DNA from 3 places in the Oerskovia sp. 140933 genome. Region 3 is predicted to be linked to each of the others. Evidence: predicted binding sites of a transcription regulator. Region 3 holds the regulator's gene; each other region holds the start of a gene.
The links. Region 3 encodes LexA, which represses DNA repair genes until DNA is damaged. Its sites were predicted from a motif close to TCGAACANNTGTTCGA; they were not measured.
Positions count from the first base shown of each region.

Region 1: imuA' (DnaE2-dependent mutagenesis accessory factor ImuA') is a predicted target of LexA. The motif match lies at 5,554-5,569, and genes of this name have one in related genera.
Region 2: ruvA (Holliday junction branch migration protein RuvA) is a predicted target of LexA. The motif match lies at 5,742-5,757, and genes of this name have one in related genera.

Region 1 is NZ_JAMXIO010000009.1:91,893-99,188, forward strand. It holds gene NHG27_RS07165 (ABC transporter substrate-binding protein) at 1-733, shown strand, start outside; gene NHG27_RS07170 (iron ABC transporter permease) at 730-2,871, shown strand; gene NHG27_RS07175 (siderophore-interacting protein) at 3,009-3,959, shown strand; gene NHG27_RS07180 (YbaK/EbsC family protein) at 4,096-4,689, opposite strand; gene NHG27_RS07185 (YbhB/YbcL family Raf kinase inhibitor-like protein) at 4,686-5,231, opposite strand; gene imuA' (DnaE2-dependent mutagenesis accessory factor ImuA') at 5,597-6,379, shown strand; gene NHG27_RS07195 (DNA polymerase Y family protein) at 6,376-7,296, shown strand, end outside.
Region 2 is NZ_JAMXIO010000025.1:36,752-44,047, forward strand. It holds gene NHG27_RS13445 (adenine phosphoribosyltransferase) at 1-355, opposite strand, end outside; gene secF (protein translocase subunit SecF) at 362-1,480, opposite strand; gene secD (protein translocase subunit SecD) at 1,480-3,246, opposite strand; gene yajC (preprotein translocase subunit YajC) at 3,374-3,814, opposite strand; gene ruvB (Holliday junction branch migration DNA helicase RuvB) at 3,931-5,004, opposite strand; gene ruvA (Holliday junction branch migration protein RuvA) at 5,057-5,695, opposite strand; gene ruvC (crossover junction endodeoxyribonuclease RuvC) at 5,874-6,437, opposite strand; gene NHG27_RS13480 (YebC/PmpR family DNA-binding transcriptional regulator) at 6,521-7,279, opposite strand; gene pdxT (pyridoxal 5'-phosphate synthase glutaminase subunit PdxT) at 7,287-7,296, opposite strand, start outside.
Region 3 is NZ_JAMXIO010000016.1:16,481-23,776, forward strand. It holds gene hflX (GTPase HflX) at 1-300, shown strand, start outside; gene NHG27_RS10180 (ATP-dependent DNA helicase) at 403-2,460, shown strand; gene NHG27_RS10185 (L-lactate dehydrogenase) at 2,538-3,491, shown strand; gene lexA (transcriptional repressor LexA) at 3,608-4,357, opposite strand; gene NHG27_RS10195 (LysM peptidoglycan-binding domain-containing protein) at 4,604-5,047, shown strand; gene nrdR (transcriptional regulator NrdR) at 5,494-6,018, shown strand; gene NHG27_RS10205 (aldo/keto reductase) at 6,107-7,183, opposite strand; gene NHG27_RS10210 (DUF5302 domain-containing protein) at 7,295-7,296, shown strand, end outside.

The DNA.
Region 1 (7,296 bases), on a different contig from region 3:
CGTCACGGGCTACAACACCTGGGACACGTCGATCGCGCTCGACCCGTCCACGCCCGACGTGGGGATGCGCGGCGAGGCGAGCCTCGACGCGATCTCCGCGCTCGAGCCCGACCTCATCGCCGTCACGACCGACACGGCCGACAACGTGATCGACCAGCTCGAGGACATCGCCCCCGTCGTGACCCTGCGCGGCTCGGACGGCACCGACCCGATCGCCTACATGCGCGAGACGGTCGAGACGCTCGCGACCGCGACCGGCACCGACGAGGAGGGCGCCGAGCTGCTCGAGGGCTTCGACGCCAAGGTCGCCGAGGGCAAGAAGACCCTCGAGGACGCCGGCGTCGCCGGAGCGTCGTTCACCATGGCCGACGGCTGGGTCAACAACGGCACGGTCTCGGTGCGCATGTACACGCCCGGCTCGTTCCTCGGCGCGATCGGCGCCGAGCTGGGCCTGCAGAACGCCTGGACCGGCGAGGGGGACCCCGACTACGGTCTCGCGCAGACCGACGTCGAGGGCCTGACCGCGCTGAGCGACGTCCAGTTCGTCTATGCCGCGAGCGACTCCGAGGCCGACCCGTTCGCCGAGGGGCTGGCCGGCAACGCGATCTGGGAGCAGCTCCCGTTCGTCGTGGCCGGTGACGTGCACCGCATCCCCGACGGCATCTGGATGTTCGGTGGCCCCGCGTCCGCGAACGCCTACGTCGACGCGCTCGTCGCGGCCCTGACCCAGTGAGCACGAGCGCCCCGGAGGGACTGCTGGCCGTCCCCGACGACGTCGCTGGTCCCGTCCCCCCGGGGCGCCCCCGCGCCCGGTTCCGCCTCACGGTCGCCTCGGCGTTCGTCGTCGCGATCCTCGTCGTCCTGGTGCTTGCCGCGGTCCACCTCACGCAGGGGACGGCCGACGTCGGGCTCGGCGACCTGCTGCGGCTCGCCGTGGGCGCGGACTCCGGCGGCGACGCCGCTGCGGACCGGACCGCCGCCGCCGTGCTGGTCGCCTCGCGCCTGCCGCGCCTGCTCGCGGGCCTCCTCGTGGGCGTCTCGCTCGGCGCGGCCGGTGCCGCGCTGCAGTCCGTGGCCCGCAACCCGCTCGCCTCGCCCGACACGCTCGCGGTCAACGCGGGCGCCTACGTCGCGGTCGTCGCGGCAGCGGTCGTCGGCGTGAGCCTGCCGTTCTACCTCTCCGGGACCCTCGCGCTGGTCGGCGGGCTGGCGGCCTCGGGTCTCGTGCTCGCCCTGGCCCGCGGCGGTGCCGCCGGACCGACCCGCCTGATCCTCGCGGGCTCGGCGATCACCCTGGCCCTGCACTCCCTGACGACCGTTCTCCTGGTGCTGTTCCAGCAGGAGACCATGGGCCTCTTCGCGTGGGGCAGCGGATCGATCGTGCAGTCCGGGACGTCGCAGGTCGCGCTCGCGGCCCCGCTCGTGGTCGTGGGCCTGGGCGGGCTGGTCCTCGTGGCCCACCGGCTGGACCTCCTGGCACTGGGCGACGACACCGCGACCGTGCTCGGGATCGACGTGCGCGCCACGCGCGTCGTGACCATCCTGCTCGCGGTCCTGCTGTCCGCGACGGCCGTCACGGTCGCCGGGCCGGTCGGGTTCGTCGGCCTGTGCGCCCCGGTGATCGTGCGCCTCGTGGCGCGCAAGGTGCCGGGCCTCAACCGGCACCGGGTGCTGATCCCGCTCTCGGGGATCGCAGGTGTGATCGTGATCCTGGGCGCGGACGTCCTGCTGCGCCTGCTGCTGCCCGGCACGTACGGCGTCGCGGTCCCCACGGGCGTCATCACGACCGTGTTCGGGGCCGCGACGCTCGTGTGGCTCGCGCGGCGCCTCAAGGACTCCGGCCCCGCCGCGGGGACCCGGGCCGCGCACGTGCGGCCCCGCACCTCGCGATGGGCCCTGGTCGTCACGACCGTCCTGGTCGCGCTCCTGGTCGCGGCCACGATCGCCGCGCTCCTGCTGGGCGACAGGCTCCTGCTCACGGGCGACGTGCTCAACTGGGCCACCGACCGCGCGGGCAAGCAGGTCGGCTTCGTGCTCGACCAGCGCTTCCCGCGCGCGCTCGCGGCGATCCTCGCGGGGGCCGCGCTGGGGCTGGCCGGCACCGTCGTGCAGTCCGTGTGCCGCAACCCGCTCGCGGAGCCGGGGCTGCTCGGCGTGACCGCGGGCGCGGGCCTGGGGGCCGTGGCGGTCGTCCTGCTCGTTCCCGGCGTCGGCATCGTGGGGATGTCCGTCGCGGCCGTGGTCGGCGCGCTCGGCACGTTCGCGATCGTCTACCGCCTGGCGTACCGGGGCGGGCTGAGCTCCGACCGCCTCGTCCTGATCGGCATCGGCATGAGCGCGGGGGCCACGGCCCTGACGACGCTCGTGATCGTCGTCGTCGCACCCTGGAACCTCAACCTCGCCCTCACCTGGCTGTCCGGGTCGACGTACGGGCGCACGCTCGAGCACCTGGTCCCCGTGGTGCTCGCGCTCCTCGTCGTCGTCCCCCTCGCGGTGCTCCACCGGCGCGAGATGGACGTCCTGGCGCTCGACGAGGACACGCCGCGCGTCCTGGGGCTGCGCCTGGACCGCACGCGCCTGCTGCTCCTCGGGGCGAGCGCGTGCCTGACGGCCGCAGCGGTGTGCGCGGTCGGGGTCGTGGGCTTCGTGGGGCTCGTCGCCCCGCACGCCGCGCGCGCCCTGGTGGGGTCGCGCAACGGCCGCGTCATCCCGGTCGCGATGCTGCTCGGTGCGGTGCTCGTGAGCGTCGCCGACACCGTGGGGCGCACGGTCATCGCGCCCGCCCAGATCCCGGCAGGGCTGACGACCGCGCTCATCGGTGCGCCGTACTTCGTGTGGCTCCTGTGGCGCAGCCGCGGCCGCGAGGCGTGAGCGGTGAGCCCGGGGCGGGGGAGTGATCCCGACCACAGGTCCGGGTCCGGGGGTTCTCTCCGGTCCCAAGTTTGGTTAGGCTCGCCTACGTGACCCAGACCAGCGTCGTGACCGAGCAGGACATCTCCCCGTTCCGCATGTTCGACGTGCAGGTGCGCCGGGTCGAGTCCCTGACCCCCAGCTTCCTGCGCGTGACCTTCACGGGTCGCGACCTCCACGAGTTCGCCGACAACGGCCTCGACCAGCGCATCAAGCTCGTCCTGCCTGCAGCCGACGGCGGCTACGAGCACCTCGTCCGCACGGACGACTGGTACGCCGCCTGGCGTGCCCAGCCCGAGGAGCGCCGCAACGTCCTGCGTACCTACACCGTGCGCGCGGTCCGCCCCGAGGCCCGTGAGGTGGACGTCGACTTCGTCCTGCACGGCGACACGGGCCCCGCCTCCCGCTGGGCGCTCGCGGCCCGCCCCGGCTCCGAGGTCGTGCTGCTCGGCCCCAACGGCCTGTGGACCGGCCCGCACGGCGGCGTCGAGTTCTCCCGCCCCGTCCGCAGCCACGCCCTGCTCCTCGCGGGCGACGAGACCGCGGTCCCCGCGATCGCCTCGATCCTGGGGTCGCTGCCCGCCGACGAGGTGGGCGAGGTCTTCCTCGAGGTTCCTCACCAGGGCGACGTCCTGCCCGTCTCGGCGCCTCCGGGCATCGAGGTCACCTGGCTCGCGCGCGAGGGACGCGCTCACGGCGACCTGCTGGTCCCCGCGGTCCGCGAGGCCGCGGACCGTCTGCTCGAGCGCAACGTCTGCGGCGCGACGCACTCGCTCACGTGCGCAGCGCGCGGGCTCGCCCGCCGTCCGGCCGGGGCCGACGACGTCGCCGAGCTCGAGGACGTCGACATCGACACGGAGATCCTCTGGGAGGTCCCCGTGGACGATGACGGCACGCCGCTGGTCGCGTGCGCCGAGCTCTACGCGTGGCTCGCGGGGGAGGCGTCGGTCATCAAGACGCTGCGCCGCTACCTCGTGTCCGAGCGTGGCGTCGACCGTCGTTCGGTCGCGTTCATGGGCTACTGGCGCGAGGGTCGCGCGGAGGGCTGACGGCCGCGAGGGTCGCGCGGAGGGCTGACGGCCGCGAGGGTCGCGCGGAGGGCTGACGGCCGCGAGGGCCGCGCGGAGGGCTGACGGCCGCGAGGGTCGCGGGCTGACGGCTGCGCGGGGCCCGGCGCGCTCGCGCTCACCCCACGGGCACGCCCAGCCCTTCGACCAGCTCGACGCCGGGCAGCCGGGCGAGCAGCGCACCGGGCAGCAGCAGCTTGGACCGGCGCAGCCCGCTCCCGACGAGCGCGGGCTCGCCGTCGGTCGCGATGCGTGCGTCGAGCAGCACGCGCCACCCGTCCGGGAGCCCGATCGGGGTGATCCCGCCGTACTCCATGCCGGACTCGGCGACGGCCCGGTCCGTGGGCAGGAACGACGCCTTGCGCACGTCGAGCAGCGACCGCACGCGCGAGTTCACGTCGGCCCGGGTCGTGGCACGCACGACGGCCGCCGCGAGGCGTTCGTCGCCCCCGCGGCGCCCCGCGACCAGGACGCAGTTCGCCGAGGCGGCAGGCGGCAGGTCGTGGGCCGTGTTGAGGGTCGCGGTGTCGGCGAGGTCGGGGTCGATCTCGACGACCGCGACCTGCTCGGTGACGCGCGGCTCGTGCTCGGCCCAGCGGGCGAGGGCCTGTGCGACGGGCGACGCGAGCAGGTCGAGCCTGGTCGCGGCCGGGACCCATGCGAGGTCGCCGAGCGTCGGGAGGGCCAGCGGGTCGCTCGTGGAGTGGTTCATGCGGTCACCAGGATCCGGTAGGTGGGGGCGATGGTCGCGCGCGCGACCGTGTGGGGCAGGGCGGCCATCGCGACCGCCGTCGGGGGTGTCGAGGGGGTCACGTCGAGCCGTTCGACGTCGAGCGCGTGGATCGCGAACACGTACCGGTGCGCCCGGTCCCCGCGTGGAGGTGCGGCGCCCAGGTAGCCCGGCCCCCCGCCGTCGTGCCGGGTCTGGAACGCGCCCGGCGGGAGGTGGCCGCCGCCCGGGGACCCGGCGCCCTGCGCGAGCGTCACGGTGGCCACGGGCACGTCGACCACGGTCCAGTGCCAGTACCCCGCCGGGGTGGGGGCGTCGGGGTCGAAGCAGCTCACGAGGAACGAGCGCGTGGCCCCGGGGAAGTGGTTCCAGGAGAGCTCGGGCGAGCGGTTGTCGCCCTCGGCGGCGTGGGTGCGGGCCATGGGCTCTCCGTGCACGACGTCGTCGCTCGTGACCGTGAAGCGCGGCACCGGGGGCAGCAGCGAGTAGGGGTCGGGGGCGATCGGGCGGTCGGCGAGGTTCATCGGTCCATCGTGCCCGGCGGGTGGGGCGGGTGCCAGGGGGCGGAGCGGCGACCCGGCGTGTCCGGATGCCTGCTGGCGCGCGTCGCGCCCTGCCGACGGTGCGGCCTGCTCGCTGGTCGCTCCGGCTGGTGGGGGCCGGCTGGATCGTGGCGATTCCGGGGTTCTCGGCCCAAGGGTGAAGGCCGGCCTGAAGGTTCCGGAATGCCTCAAGGTGAGGTCGAGGGTTGCTGTCTCGTCCAACCCTCGACCACGGCTTCACCCTTGCGGGCGACCGGGTGAGGCGAGTTGACACCCCCTCGGGGAGCGCGTGTACTGGAAGTGTTCGAACACCTGTTCGAAGAACTTTCGAGCGTGCAGGAGGTGTCATGACCCTGGTCGACGACACCCTCCGGGAGACCCTGGGCAGCCCTGCGGCCACCGTCCCGCCCGCCGCGACCACGCACGCCCAGCGTGCTCTGCTCGCCCGGTCGGTGCTGCGCCGCGCGGAGCTCTCGGCCCGGCGTGCACCGGGGAGCCTCGGGCGCCCGGACGCCACGGGGGAGGAGAAGCTCCTCCCCGTCCCCGACGAGCTGGCCGGCCTGCTCCCGTCCGGCGGCCTCCAGCGCGGTACCGCGGTCGTGGTCGACGGGTCCACCTCGCTCCTGCTCGCGCTGCTGTCCGAGGCCTCCCGCACGGGGGCCTGGACGGCGATGGTCGGCTTCCCCCGCCTCGGGATCCTCGCGGCGGCCGAGGCCGGCATCGATCTCGGCCGCGTCGCGCTCGTCCCGTCCCCGGGCCCCGACGCCGCGGCAGCCGTCGCCGCCCTGCTCGACGGGATCGACGTCGTCGTGGTCGGACCGCAGGCCGCGCTGACGGACGCCGACCGACGCCGCCTGACCTCCCGCGCCCGCGAGCGCGGGAACCTCCTCGTCGCCGCACAACCCTGGGCGGGGGCGCACGTGGTCCTCACGGTCCGCGACGGCACGTGGTCGGGTACGGACCACGGTGCCGGGTACCTGCGCAGGCGACGGCTCACGGTCGAGCGCAGCGGGCGGGCCGGTGCCTCGCGCGGCATCGTGCGCCAGGTCGAGCTGCCGCTGCACGGGGGCGCCGTGAAGAACCCGCGGCAGGTCGAGAAGACCCCGCCCGGCCTCCGGCTCGTCGGATGAGCACCGAGGCAGCCACCCGCACCGCGGTCCTGTGGGTGCCGGACTGGCCCGTCGTCGCCGCGATGGGCGCCGCGCAGGTCCCCGCGCACGTGCCCGCGGCCACGCACGACGGCCGCCGGGTCCTCGCGGTCTCGGCCACCGCGCGGGCGCAGGGCGTGCGCCGGGGGATGCGGCGCCGTCGGGCGCAGGAGTGCTGCCCCGAGATCGAGCTGCTCGACGCCGACAACGCCCGCGACGCGCGCGAGTTCGAGCCCGTCGCGCTCGCCGCCGAGACCGTGGTCGCGGGCATCGAGGTCGCGCGCCCGGGCCTGCTGCTCCTGCCCTCGGGCGGCCCCGCGCGCTACCACGGCACCGAGGAGCGCCTCGCGCAGGTGCTCGTCGAGCGGGTCGTCCACGACACCGGCCACGAGAGCCAGGTCGGCGTCGCCGACGGGATCCTGGCCGCGGTGCTCGCGGCGCGGGCCTCGTCCGTCGTGCCCGCGGGGGGCTCGCGCGCCTACCTCGCCCCCCGCCCGCTGGGAGAGCTCGTCCACGTCGTCGCGGGCGACGCCCAGCCCGTCGCCGAGCTCGTCGACCTCCTGGGACGCCTCGGTGTGCGGACCCTCGCCGACCTCGCGGCGCTGCCCGCCGCGAGCGTCCTGTCGCGCTTCGGCGACCTGGGAGCGTGGGCCCAGCGCCTCGCGCAGGGCGAGGACCTGCGCCCGCCCGCGAGGCGTCGCATCGAGGCCGACGTGGCCGTCGGGTGCGAGCTCGACCCGCCCGCCGAGCGCGTCGACGTCGCGACCTTCGCGGCCCGCCGCCTCGCCGAGGACCTGCACGCCCAGCTCGTCGAACGGTCGTCGTCGTGCGGTCGGCTGCGCATCACGGCCCGCACCGAGGACGGGCGCGAGCTCGAACGGACCTGGCGCTGCGACGAC
Region 2 (7,296 bases), on a different contig from region 3:
TCGTGGCCGTGCCGTACTCGAGGTCGTAGGTCACGGCCTCGGTGGGCGGCGGCAGCTTGCCCGCCTTGCGCAGCGGCAGGAAGCCGACGCCCAGACGGGTCGCGAGCGGGGCGCCGATCAGGAAGCCGCGGGCCTCCAGACCGGCGACGAGGTCGACGCCCCCCGCGGCGAAGGCCGCGAGGGAGTCGACCACGTCGCCGAGCGCCTTGCCGTCGGCGAGCAGGCCGGTGATGTCACGGAACGTGACACCGGGCTGGGGGTAGTCCGGGACGTCGCGGATGAGGCCGAGGACCTCGGCCGCGCGCTCGTCCCCCAGGCCCGAGAGTCCGACGGGAAGGATGCTGCTGGTGCTCATGAGTGCTCAGTGCCCCCGCTTGCGTCGCGGCTGGGCCTTGTTGCCCTGGTGGGCCCCCGGCAGGAGCTGGCCCGAGCCCTGGACCCCGGCCGCTGCCAGAGCCGCATCGCGGGACACGTCGTCGGTGGACCGGGCCGCGTCCGCGACGAGGGCCGCGCGCTTGTCCAGGACCTTCTGGGTGTGCTCCTTGATGGCGGGCTCGCGCTCACGCAGCGAGACCTCCAGGGGCGTGGCCAGGAAGATCGAGGAGTAGGCGCCGACGGCCATGCCGACGAACAGGGCGAGCGAGATGTCGCGCAGCGTGCCGGCCCCCAGCAGGAACGCGCCGATGAACAGGATCGCGCTGACGGGCAGCAGGGCCACGACCGAGGTGTTGATCGACCGGACGAGCGTCTGGTTGACCGCGAGGTTCGCCCGCTCGGCGTAGGTGCTGCGGGTCTGGTCGAGGACGCCGCGCGTGTTCTCGCGGACCTTGTCGAAGACCACGACCGTGTCGTAGATCGAGTACCCGAGGATGGTCAGGAAGCCGATCACGGTCGCCGGGGTGACCTCCCAGCCGATCGCCGCGTAGATCCCGACCGTGATGATCAGGTCGTGGAACAGCGCGATGAGCGCGGCGGCGGCCATGCGCCAGTTCCGGAAGTAGATCGTCATGACCAGGCCCACGAGGACCAGGAAGACGATCAGGCCAGTGATGGCCTTCTGCGAGACGTCCTTGCCCCAGCTGGGGCCGATGAACGCGGTCGTGACGTCGTTCTCGGTCACCGAGTAGGCACCGGCGAGCGCGTCGCGGACCTCGGTGACCTCGTCGGCGGTCAGGCGGTCGGTCTGGACGCGGACGGCGCTGCCACCGACGCTCGTGACGCGCGGGACCTCGTCGGGGGCGACCTCGGCCACGGCGTCGATCGCGGGCTGCTGGCTGGTGTCGCTCACGTTCGAGACGACGAACTCGGAGCCGCCGCGGAAGTCGATGCCGAGGTTGAAGCCCTTGGTGAGCAGGACCCCGAACGACAGGACGACCATGACGATCGCGACGATGTAGAAGCGGCGGCGGTGGCCGACGATCTGGTAGGACTTGCGCCCCGTGTACAGGTCGTTGCCCCACTGGGCGAATCCCTGCGCCATCAGCGGTTCTCCTCGTTCTTGTCGCCCTCGGTCGAGGAATCGGTGGTGGAGCCGGAGTCCTGGGCCGCGCGCCTGGCGGCGGCCCGGCGCTCGGCGATCGTCATCCGGCCGCTGTCACCCGCGGTCGCGCCGGACAGGCTCGCGCCCGCACCGACCTTCTCGCGCGTGGGGCTGCCGAAGGGCTCGTCGACGGGTGTGTCGGTGACCGCGGCGTCCGAGGTGCCGGACGCGGCCTGGGTACCGGGGCGGGCGACGCGCCCACGGCCGGCGTAGCGGGTGGTCGCGCCGAGCCGGCGCGGGTCGAGGCCCGAGGCCGGGTGCCCGTTCGCGAAGAACTTGGTGCGGGCCAGGAGCTGCATGACGGGGTGCGTGAACATGAACACGACGATCAGGTCGATCAGCGTGGTCAGTCCGAGCGTGAACGCGAAGCCGCGCACGCCGCCCACGGCCAGGAAGTACAGCACGACCGCGGCGAGGAAGTTGACCGCGTCGGAGGCCAGGATGGTGCGCCGTGCGCGGTCCCAGCCCTTCTCGACGGCCGAGTTCAGGGTCCGACCGTCGCGTAGCTCGTCACGGATGCGTTCGAAGTACACGATGAACGAGTCCGCGGTGATGCCGATCGCGACGATGATTCCCGCGACGCCGGGCAGCGACAGGCGGTACCCGATCGTCCAGGACAGGAGCAGGATCACCCCGAAGGTGAGCACGGCGGCGATGCCGAGCGAGGCGACCGTGACCAGGCCGAGGGCCCGGTACTGGAAGAGCGAGTAGATGACGACGAGCAGGAGGCCGATCGCACCCGCGATGAGGCCCTTCTCGAGCTGCTCGCTGCCGAGGGTCGCGGAGATCTGCTGCTCGCTCTGGACCTCGAAGGTCAGCGGGAGCGAGCCGAAGTTGAGCTGGTTCGCGAGCAGCGCTGCGCTCTCACGCGTGAAGCTGCCGGAGATCTCGGCCTTGCCGTCGGTGATGACGGCGTTCGCGGACGGCGCCGAGATGACGAGTCCGTCGAGCACGAGCGCGAACGCGTTCTGCGGGGCGGGCAGCGAGAAGAGACGGTCGGTGACGACCTCGAAGGCCTCGGTGCCGGCCTTGTTGAACTCGAGGTTGACGACCCACTGGCCGGTGCTCACGCCCTGGGCCGTGGTGCCCATGCCCGAGCTCGCGTTGGAGATCTCGGTGCCCTCGATCTCGACCGGGCCCAGGATGTACTTCGCGGTGCCGTCGTCGGCGCACGTGACCAGGGGCGCGTCGGGGTCGTCGCCGAGCCCGCCGGTGAGGTTCGCGGGGTCCGTGCAGTCCAGTGCGTCGAACTCGGCCTGGATCGCGGGGGTGATCTGGGCGAGGTCGCTCGGGTTCGCCGGGGTGACGGGCGTCTCGGGGTCGGCCGGCGTCTCCGTCTCCGCGCTCTCCACGGGGGTGGGCGCGCCGACGGTCAGGACCGGGCGGAACCGCATCTGCGCGGACTTGCGCACGAGGTCGAGGGTCTCGTCGCTCGGGGTGCCCGGCAGCCCGACGACGATGTTGTTGCCCTGGCTCGTGATCTCGGCCTCGGTGACGCCCGAGGAGTCGACGCGCTGGCGGATCACGTTGATCGCCTGCGTGATCGTCTCGTCGGTGACCTTGCCCTCGGTGGCGACCGGCGTGAGGATGATCTGCGTGCCGCCCTCCAGGTCGAGGGCGAGTCCGGGCGTGGTGCTCGCGTCCGACCACTTGGTGCCGGCGAAGATCGACGCGAACAGCGCGAGGATCAGTACAGCGAGGGTCACCAGGGTGCGTACGGGCCTGGCGCGTCGTGTGTTGGAGGTGGCCAACTATCCGTCTCTTCTCGTGCGCGCGACATCGCGAGATGGCGCGGGTCGACGTCGCACCCCGGGTTCGGGGTGCGACGTGGTGTCACTTGCTGTCGGTGCCGTCGTCCCGCTTGTCCCCCGGCTTGTCGGTGAGCCCGGACAGGTCGTCCGGGACGTCGAGCGTGTCGTCCTGGGGCGAGGAGGTCTGGCCTGCGTCGCCGTAGGCCGGGTCCTGCTCGTCGGTGACGTCGGTGCCCTCGACCTCGGTGACCTCTTCCTCGACCGGCGGCTCGACGAGCTTGGCGATCGCGGCGCGGAGCCAACGCGTCTGGGTGCCGGGGGTGGACTCGATCGTGATGATGTCCTTCTCCTCGTCGACGTCGACGATGGTGCCGAACAGTCCTGAGCCGGTCATGACCTCCTGGCCGGGGGCCAGGTTGGTGCGGAAGGCGGCTGCTTCCTTCTGGGCCTTGCGCGACCGGCTGGTCATGAGGAACATCGCGCCTGCGGCGAGGGCGAGGATGATGATGAGGCTGAAGTCCATGGCGGGGAAACCGGTTCCTGTTCTGTGCGGGAATCTGCGCGGCAGTCTAGGCGCACGCGTACGGATCACCAACGAACCGTCCGGCCGTGGAGTTCCGCCGCTCAGATTCCCCCAGTCTAGGCCCCCGTGTCGAACAGGGTTCCCCCCGAGCGTCCTGAACCGCTGCGGGGCCCGACGACGCCGCCCGGTCCGCGCGGTGCGAGGGGGTCGGGCGGGGTCAGGCCGAGGTGGGCCCACGCGGCGGGGGTCGCGACGCGGCCGCGGGGCGTGCGCCCGATCAGGCCCTCGCGCACGAGGAAGGGCTCGGCGACGGTCTCGACCGTCTCCGACTCCTCGCCGACGGTCACGGCGAGGGTGCTCAGGCCCACGGGCCCTCCCCCGAAGCGCGTGCACAGGGCGCCGAGCACGGCCCGGTCGAGGCGGTCGAGGCCCAGCTCGTCGACCTCGTAGACCTCCAGGGCCGCGCGGGCAGCGCGCAGGTCCATGGTGCCGTCGCCGCGGACCTGCGCCCAGTCGCGCACGCGGCGCAGCAGACGGTTGGCGATGCGGGGCGTGCCGCGCGACCGGCCCGAGATCTCGTGCGCGGCGGCGTGCTTGATCTCGACGCCGAGCAGTCCGGCCGAGCGGATGATGACGCGCTCGAGCTCTTCCGCGGAGTAGAAGTCGAGGTGTCCGGTGAACCCGAACCGGTCGCGCAGGGGCGCGGGCAGGAGCCCGGCGCGCGTGGTCGCGCCCACGACGGTGAAGGGCGGCAGGGACAGCGGGATGGCGCTGGCCCCGGCGCCCTTGCCGACGACGACGTCGACCCGGAAGTCCTCCATCGCGACGTACAGCAGCTCCTCGGCGGGGCGCGCGAGGCGGTGGATCTCGTCGATGAACAGGACCTCGCCCTCCTCGAGCGAGGACAGGACGGCGGCGAGGTCGCCCGCGTGCTGGATCGCGGGTCCGGACGTGACGCGCAGCGACGTGCCGAGCTCGGCGGCGATGATCATCGCGAGGGTCGTCTTGCCGAGCCCGGGCGGCCCGGACAGCAGGACGTGGTCGGGGGTCGCGCCGCGGGCGAGGGCGGCCTGCAGGACGAGCGAGAGCTGGTCGCGCACGACGAGCTGGCCGACGAACTCCTCGAGGCGGCGCGGGCGCAGCGCGGCCTCGGCGGCGCGCTCGAGGTCGTCCGCGGTCGAGGTCACGATGCGTTCGGACGTGAACGGCTCGTGGCCGTCCTCGTAGCCGACGCGGTCGAAGTCAGCCACGGGGGCCGCCCAGGACGCGCAGCGAGGCGCGCAGGGCGCCGGCGATCTCGTCGGGGGCGACGGCGTCGGCGCCGGCCTGGGTCAGGACGGTGGCGAGGGCGTCCTCGGCGGCCTTGGGGTTCCACCCGAGGCCGACGAGGGCCTGCACGACCTGGTCGCGCTGGTCGTCGACCACGCTGCCGGGCGCACCGGGCGCGGTGTCCGGGTCGGTGCCGGTGGGGGCGCCGAGCCTGTCGCCGAGCTCGAGCGCGATGCGCTGCGCGCCCTTGCGGCCGATCCCGGGCACGCGCATGAGCGCGGCGATGTCCTCGCCCGCGACCGCGCGGCGCAGGGCGTCGGGGGTGTGGACCGCGAGCATGGCCAGGGCCAGGCGGGGCCCGACGCCGCTGACGGTCTGCACGGCCTCGAACACGGTGCGCTCGTCGTCGTCGGCGAAGCCGAAGAGCGTGAACGAGTCCTCCCGGACGACCATGCTCGTGGCGAGGCGGGCGGGCTCGCCCACGCGCAGCGCGGACAGCGTCGCGGGGGTCGCGTGCACGAGGTAGCCCACGGCTCCCCCGGCGCCGCCCACGTCGATGACGGCGCGGTCCAGGCGGACGTCCGCGACCGTGCCCGACAGCGATGCGATCACTGTGCCTCCATGCTTCCTCGCGGGTGCCGACCGCCTGCGGCCGACCCCGAACACCTGTACGAAACCCCGGCCACTCTAGCAACGGGACGCGGCCGGCCGGGGTGAGCCTCGCCGTCGGGCTCGCTCCCCCGGCACCGCCCGTGCTCACCGGGGCCGGTGCGCCCCGGTGGGGACGCGGTCAGCGGCGGGGTCCGCGCGAGGCCTGCTCGGCCGCGGCCCAGGCGCGCTGGGCGGGCGTGAGCTGGTGGCGGTCCCCGCCCTGCAGGGCCCCCGCGGGGCGCCACAGGTGGCAGATCGCGAGGGCCAGGGCGTCGGCGGCGTCGGCGGGCTTGGGCAGCTCGGCGAGCTCGAGGATGCGGGCGACCATGCGTTGGACCTGGATCTTGTCGGCGCGCCCGGTGCCGGTCACGGCGGCCTTGACCTCGCTGGGGGTGTGCATCGCGACGGGGACCCCGCGGCGGGCCGCGGCGACCATCGCGAGGCCTGCGACCTGTGCGGTGCCCATGACGGTGCTGACGTTGTGCTGGGCGAAGACGCGCTCGACGGCCACGACGTCGGGGACGTGCTCGTCCATCCAGGCGTCCAGGCGCTGGGAGATGGTGAGCAGGCGCAGGTCCACCGACATGTCGGGCGGGCTCTGCAGGACCCCGACCGCGACCATGCGGGCGCGCCGCCCCGGCAGGGAGTCGACGACGCCGATGCCGCAGCGGGTCAGGCCTGGGTCCACTCCGAGCACGCGCACGCGCTCACCCTCTCACGGGCCGCCCACGACGAAGGGCTCCCACGCGAGCGGTCGCGCGGGAGCCCTTCGTCACACCAGGGTGCTCAGTCGTCGTTCTCGAGCTCGGCCATGACCTCGTCGCTCGCGTCGAAGTTCGCGTAGACGTTCTGCACGTCGTCGCTGTCCTCGAGGGCGTCGATGAGGCGCAGGATCTTGCGGGCGCCCTCGGCGTCGACCTCGACCTCCATGGACGGGTGGAAGACGACGTCCGCGGAGTCGTACTCGATGCCCGCGTCCTGCAGGGCGGTGCGGACCGCGACCAGGTCGGTGGCCTCGGTGAGGACCTCGAACGTGTCGCCCTCGTCGGTGACCTCCTCGCCGCCCGCCTCGAGGACGGCCTCCATGACGTCGTCCTCGGTGGTGCCCTCCTTGGGGACCACGATGACGCCCTTGCGGGAGAACAGGTAGGACACCGAGCCCGGGTCCGCGAGCTGGCCGCCGTTGCGCGTGAACGCGATGCGGACCTCTGCGGCGGCACGGTTCTTGTTGTCCGTGAGGCACTCGACGAGGACGGCGATGCCGCCGGGGCCGTAGCCCTCGTACATGATCGTCTGGTAGTCGGCGCCGCCGGCCTCCTGGCCGGAGCCGCGCTTGAGGGCGCGGTCGATGTTGTCGTTGGGGACCGAGGACTTCTTGGCCTTCTGGACGGCGTCGAAGAGCGTGGGGTTCCCGGCGAGGTCACCGCCGCCCGTGCGGGCCGCGACCTCGATGTTCTTGATGAGCTTGGCGAACAGCTTGCCGCGCTTGGCGTCGATCACGGCCTTCTTGTGCTTGGTCGTAGCCCACTTGGAGTGTCCTGACATACCCCTGTTACTCCTTC
Region 3 (7,296 bases):
GACATCGCGGACCCCGCGGTCGTCGCCCGCATCCGTGCGCGCGAGCGGCGCACGATCGTCGTCTCGGCGCACACCGGGCAGGGGATCGACGACCTGCTCCAGCTCATCTCCGACGAGCTGCCGCGGCCCGACGTGTCGATCGACCTCGTGGTGCCCTACCACCGCGGCGACCTGGTCAACCGCGTGCACCTCACGGGAGAGATCGACCTCGAGGAGCACGTCGAGACCGGCACCCGTCTCCTGGGCCGGGTCGACGAGGGGCTCGCGCTCGAGCTCAACGCGGTCGCCGTCCGCGCGTAGCGCGGCGTCGGGGGGGGGGGGGGGCGGGCCCCGGCCCCCCCCGGACCCCGCCGCCCCCGCCCCGGACCCTGCCGTGTCGGTGGCCCCACGTAGACTTCCGGGGTGCCCGAGGACCTCACCACCACCCTGACCACGGGCTCTGCGACCCCTGACGTCGAGGAGCTGCTCGACCTCGCGGTCGGCGCCCTCGGTGGCGGCCGTCGCGCCGGGCAGCACCAGATGGCCGTGGCCGTGGCCCGGACGATCGACGGTGCGGACGGGCCGGACCACCTGCTGGTCCAGGCCGGCACCGGCACCGGGAAGTCGCTCGGCTACCTCGTGCCGGCCGTGCGGCACGCCGTCTGCGAGGACGAGCGCGTCATCGTCTCGACCGCGACCCTGGCCCTCCAGCGCCAGATCATCACGCGTGACCTCCCGCTCGTCGCCCAGGCCGTCGCCGACCGGCTGCCGCGCCCGCCCCGCATCGCACTGCTCAAGGGCTGGCACAACTACCTGTGCCAGCACAAGATCGAGGGCGGCTACCCGGCCGACGAGCCCACGCTGTTCGACCTTCCCACGGGCGGGGAGCGCGCAGGCGTCGCCGAGCACCCGGCGCCCGGCGCGGCCTCGGGAGCGGCGGCACTGGGGGAGCAGGTCGTGCGGCTGCGCGAGTGGGCGCAGGAGACCACGACCGGGGACCGGGACGACCTGGTGCCCGGCGTCTCGGACAAGGCCTGGCGGCAGGTCTCGGTCACGGCCCTCGAGTGCCTGGGCGCCAAGTGCCCCCTCATCGACGACTGCTTCCCCGACCAGGCCCGCACGTCCGCCCGCGAGGCCGACGTCGTCGTGACCAACCACGCCATGCTGGGCATCGCCGCGTCCGGTTCGCCCGGGGTCCTGCCCGAGCACGGCGTCGTGGTCGTCGACGAGGCGCACGAGCTGAGCGACCGCGTCACCGCCGCCGCGACCGCAGACCTCTCGGTGCCCGTCATCGAGCACGCCGCGCGCCTCGCGCGCCGGCACGGGGGCGTCCAGACGACAGACCTGGACCTCGCCACCGGGGCGTTCGGCACCGTCGTCGCCGCGCTGCCGGCCGAGCGCTTCCCCGACGGCCTGCCCGGCGACGCGCGCGCGGCGGTCGCCGCGGTCCGCGACGCGGCCCGTACCGTCCTGAGCGCCCTCAAGCCGGACACGTCCGGCGGGCAGGGCTCTCAACCCGACACCGGCATGAAGATGGCCCAGACGACCATGCTCCAGGTCTTCGAGATCGCCGAGCGCATGGCCCAGGACCCCACGGGCCACGACGTCCTGTGGTGCTCGCGCGCGGGCGACGACGGCCGGTGGAGCGGGGACGGCGTGAGCAAGCTGCACGCGGCCCCCCTCGCGGTCGCGGGCCTCATCCGTACCCATCTCCTGACCGAGCGCACGGGTGTCTTCACGTCGGCGACGCTCGCGCTGGGCGGCACGTTCGACCCCGTCGCCCGGTCCCTGGGGCTCGACGACGACGGCGCGACCTGGACCGGCGTGGACGTCGGCAGCCCCTTCGACTACCCCCAGCAGGGCATCCTCTACATCGCCAAGCACCTGCCGCAGCCCGGCCGCGAGGCCGCCACGGACGGTCAGCTCGACGAGATCGCCGACCTCATCACCGCCGCCGGGGGGCGGACCCTCGGTCTCTTCTCGTCGCGGCGCGCGGCGCTCGCGGTCGCCGAGGCCATGCGCGAGCGCCTCGACGTCCCCGTCCTGTGCCAGGGCGACGACCAGCTCCCGACCCTCGTCAAGGAGTTCGCCGCGGACCCGCAGACGTGCCTGTTCGGCACGCTCTCGCTGTGGCAGGGCGTCGACGTGCCCGGACCCAGCTGCCAGCTCGTCCTCATCGACCGCATCCCCTTCCCGCGACCCGACGACCCCGTGAAGTCGGCCCGCGCTCGAGCCGTCGAGGCCGCGGGCGGCAACGGCTTCATGCAGGTCTCGGCCAACCACGCCGCCCTGCTGCTCGCCCAGGGCGCCGGGCGCCTCATCCGGTCCACGTCGGACCGCGGCGTCGTCGCGGTCCTCGACCCGCGTCTCGCGACGGCCCGCTACGGTTCCTACCTCACGAGGTCCATGCCGGACTTCTGGACCACGACCGACCGTCGTGTCGTTCTCTCTGCGCTCGAGCGCCTGTCCGCCCTAGGCTGAGACCCGGCAGTCCACGCGGCGGACGTCGGACGCTCGTGCAGCGACCGGCGGCCGACGCACTACGTCCAGGAGGCACAGTGCCCGCCCGTACCACCAAGCTCGCGATCGTCGGCGCAGGTTCCGTCGGATCGACCCTCGCCTACGCGGCGCTCATGCGCGGAGCCGCTCACACCGTGAGCCTCCTCGACATCAACCGGACCAAGGTCGAGGCCGAGGTCCTCGACCTCCAGCACGGCATCCAGTTCATGCCGATGGCCAAGGTCGAGGGCTCCGACGACGTCGCGGTGTGCGCCGACGCCGACGTCGTGGTGTTCACCGCCGGCGCCAAGCAGAAGCCTGGTCAGACGCGCCTCGACCTCGCGGAGGCCACGATCTCGCTCGTCCGCAAGATCCTGCCCGGGCTCGTCGAGGTCGCGCCCAACGCGATCTACATCATGGTCACGAACCCCGTCGACGTGGTGACGTACGCCGCGCTCAAGTACTCGGGCCTCCCGCCCAACCAGCTGTTCGGCAGCGGTACCGTCCTGGACTCGTCCAGGCTGCGGTTCCTCGTGGCGCAGCACTGCGGCGTTGCGGTGCAGAACGTCCACGCCTACATCGCCGGCGAGCACGGCGACAGCGAGATCCCGCTCTGGAGCTCGGCGACGATCAGCGGCGTCCCGCTGCTCGACTGGAAGGGCCTGCAGGGCCGTGGCCCCCTCACGGCCGAGGTGCGCGAGGACATCGCGCACGAGGTCGTGCAGTCCGCCTACCGCATCATCGAGGGCAAGGGCGCGACCAACTACGCGGTCGCCCTGGCCGCGACCCGGATCATCGAGGCGATCCTCGACGACGAGCACCGGGTCCTGCCGGTGTCGTCGCTGCTCGAGGACTTCCACGGGATCAGCGACGTCTGCCTGTCCGTCCCCTCGCTCCTCGAGCGACGCGGCTGCGGGGAGCGCATCGAGGTGCCGTTGTCCGACCACGAGCTCGCGGGCCTGCGGGCGTCCGCCGACTCGGTCCGTGCGGTGGCCAAGAGCTTCGGTCTGTAGCCCCGGACGCCGGTGCGCCGGTGCGCCGGCGGGCCCGGTGTCCGCTCGCCGGACGACGGCCCCGTGGCACGACGAAGGGGACGAGCCCTGAGGCTCGTCCCCTTCGTCGTGCCTGCTCAGAGGCTGCGCAGCACCGAGACCACGCGACCGAGGATCTGTGCGTCGTCCCCGGAGATGGGTCGGTAGGCCGCGTTGTGCGGCATGAGCCAGACGTGCTTGTCGATGCGCTTGAAGGTCTTGACGGTCGCCTCGCCGTCGATCATCGCGGCGACGATCTCCCCGTTCTCGGCGACGGGCTGACGGCGCACGACGACCCAGTCCCCGTCGCAGATCGCGGCGTCGATCATGGAGTCACCGGCCACGCGGAGCAGGAAGAGCTCGCCGTCGCCCACGAGCTGGCGGGGCAGCGGGAACACGTCCTCGACGACCTGCTCGGCAAGGATGGGGCCACCGGCGGCGATACGGCCCACGACGGGCACGTAGGACGGCGTGGGCCGCTCGGGCGAGTCCTCGGAGGCGTCGACGCCCTCGACGCGCGGGAAGCCGCTGCCGGGGAGCGGTGCGATGCCCCTGCTGTCGTCGTTGTGGACGACCTCGATCGCACGGGGCCGGTTGGGGTCACGGCGCAGGTAGCCCTTGCGCTCGAGCGTCGTGAGCTGGTGCTTGACGCTCGACGGGCTCGTGAGGCCCACCGCCTCGCCGATCTCGCGCATGCTCGGCGGGTAGCCCCGCTGCTCGACCGATGCGCGGATCGTCTCGAGCACGAGGCGCTGGCGCGGCGTCAGGCCGTCCCCGCCGGTCGTGCCGTCGGGGAGCTCGTGCACCTTCGCGAGCCTGCCCGTGGTGTCGGCCACCCGTCCCGCCATCGTCGTCTCCGCCCTGCTCGGCCGTCTCGGTCCCTGTACTGCGGAGAGGCACCGCGAGCGGCACCGGCTCCTGCGCGCGGTCGACCGCGATCCCGTCCGCCCGCGGTGCGGGACGTCCCGCTCGGCGAGCGCCCGACATATCGGACGACCCGTACCCGACCAGCGTAGGTCACGCGGCGACACGAATCAAACACATGTTCGAGCATGTCTCGACATCCGCCGTCTTCGGTGATAGAAATCGTACAGATGTTCGACGAACAGGTGTTCGAACCGACCGGGGAAGGCGGTTCGGGCACCGCGGACCGAGGAGCGGCGATGAGTGTCAGTGCGATGGACGTGACCCAGGGCTGGGAAGTCGAGCGCAGGGCTGTGCGGCAGCGGGAAGCCCCGTTGCGGCTGACCGCGCGCGGGCGAGCGGTGCTCGTGCTCCTCGTGGCGACCGTGCTGGCGCTCGGCGCCCTGTGGGGTGGCCGCGCCGTCGCTTCGGGTCCCGGTGAGCCGGTCGAGGTGCGGGTCCATGTCGTCGAGGCGGGCGAGACCCTGTGGCAGCACGCCTCCGCCCTGGCGGCGGGCAGTCGCGACGTGCGCGACGTCATGGTGGACCTCGCGGAGCTGAACAACCTCTCCTCGAACGGCCTGCAGGTCGGACAGCGGTTGCTCCTGCCCGTGGATCCTGACTTCGGCCGCTGACGTCGCCCGGCGGGTCGTGCGGAGGGGGCGGTCCGTGCGCGGGACGAGGGGGGTTGCGCAATCGCGTTAGGTTCGCCTAAGTTAGTACTGCCTCACCCGCCCGGCTGGGGGGTCGGTCGGTGAGGAGGAGGTGCGCCCAGCGTGCCTCCGCAGTTGCGTCGACGTCTGCGAGGCGAGTCGCGGACGTGAGATGGGGACGGGGGCGTCCCGACGGAGGTGGCCGTTCGACGGCCACCTCCGTTCTCACGTGAGCGGTCGTGCGCCCTGCGGTGAGCCGTCCTCCGGTGCGTCGCGGGGTCGCGGTTCCCGGGTGACGGCGGTCGGACTGTGACCCGCTCGCCGGGCGGGGCGTCTTGCGCCTCGTCGAGGTCGGGACATAGGTTCGGGACGCACCTTCCGTGGCGACCGGCCCGGAGGGCCCGCGCAGCCCACAGGAGTATCGCCTCATGCACTGTCCGTTCTGCCGGCACGCGGACTCCCGGGTCGTCGACTCACGAACCTCCGACGACGGAGCGTCCATCCGTCGCCGTCGACAGTGCCCCGCGTGCAACCGGCGCTTCACCACGATCGAGACGGCCAGCCTCTCGGTCGTCAAGCGGTCCGGGGTGACCGAGCCCTTCAGCCGGGAGAAGATCGTCACGGGCGTGCGCAAGGCGTGCCAGGGGCGTCCGGTCAACGAGGACGACCTCGCGGTGCTGGCGCAGAAGGTCGAGGAGTCGCTCCGTGCGGGCGGCAGCGCCGAGCTCGACGCCTACGAGATCGGGCTCGCCATCCTCGGGCCGCTCCGCGAGCTCGACGAGGTCGCGTACCTGCGCTTCGCGAGCGTCTACCAGGCGTTCGACTCGCTCGAGGACTTCGAGTCCGCCATCAACTCGCTCCGTGCGGAGCGCGAGGAGCGTGCGGCTGCGTCCGGCGACGCGGCCGCGACGGACGACGAGCCGACCGCCGACGTGGTGCCCGACCGCGCCTAGCTGGACCCGGCCGGGTACACCAGGTCCCGCGTTTCGGCGACGGGGCTCGGTCATGCCTGAGAGCCCGGCCAGCGGTCGTTCGACCCGGCTAGAGGTCGCTCGACCGTGCGGCCCAGATGTTGACACCGGTGTTCAGGGGCCTAGGTGTCCCGTCTGGCCCTGGCTCGGTGGTGACGGCGTCGATCGCCGCGAGCTCGTCCTGCGAGAACGGCGGCGAGTCCAGTGCTGCCAGGTTCTCGTCCACCTGCTCGACGGTCCGTGCACCCACGAGCACCGACGTGACGCGGGAGTCGCGCAGCGTCCAGGCGATGGCGGTCCGGGAGAGGGGCTCTCCCCGTCCGGTCGCCACGTCACGCAGCGCCCGGACCCGGGCGAGGTTCTCGGGAGCGAGGTGCTCCTTGCGCAGGGAGACGCCGCGCGCCGCACGCGAGTCGGGCGGGACGCCGTCGAGATAGCGGTCGGAGAGGATGCCCTGGGCCAGCGGCGAGAAGACGACGAGCCCGGTGCCCGCGTCGCCGACGACGTCGAGCAGGCTGCGCCCGTCAGGGCCCGGGGCCTCGATCCACCGGTTCAGCATCGAGTACGAGGGCTGGTGCAGGACCAGCGGCAGGCCCAGGTCGCCGGCGACCGCGAGGGCCTCGGCCGTGCGCTCGGCCGAGTAGGACGAGATGGCCGCGTACGTCGCCCGGCCCGAGGTGACCGCGGTCGCCAGGGCGCCGATCGTCTCGTGGAGGGGAGTCGTGGGATCGAAGCGGTGGGAGTAGAAGACGTCCACGTGGTCGGTCCCCAGCCGGCGCAGCGACGCGTCGAGCGACGACAGCAGGTACTTGCGGGACCCGCCTTCCCCGTACGGCCCGGGGCCCATCCGGTAGCCGGCCTTGGTGGAGATCAGGAGCTCGTCGCGGTGGCCGCGCAGGTCACCGGCCAGGAGGCGGCCGAACGAGGCCTCGGCCGAACCCGGCGGGGGACCGTAGTTGTTCGCGAGGTCGAAGTGCACGATCCCACGCTCGAACGCGTGCAGGACGAGCTCGCGCTGGGCCGAGAACGGGGTCGAGTCCCCGAAGTTCTGCCAGAGGCCGAGCGAGAGGCGGGGCAGGACCAGGCCCGAGCGCCCGGCTCGGGAGAAGGGTACGGCCGTGCCCGGCTCCGGTGCTTTGTGCGACATGTCTCGACCGTACCCGGTCGTATTCGCTGGCGTTCGGTGGCCGCGTGCGACAGGCTTGGCACGGGAGCGCCCGACGGCGCACCTGATCCACCGAGAGAAGGAGGCCCGCCGAT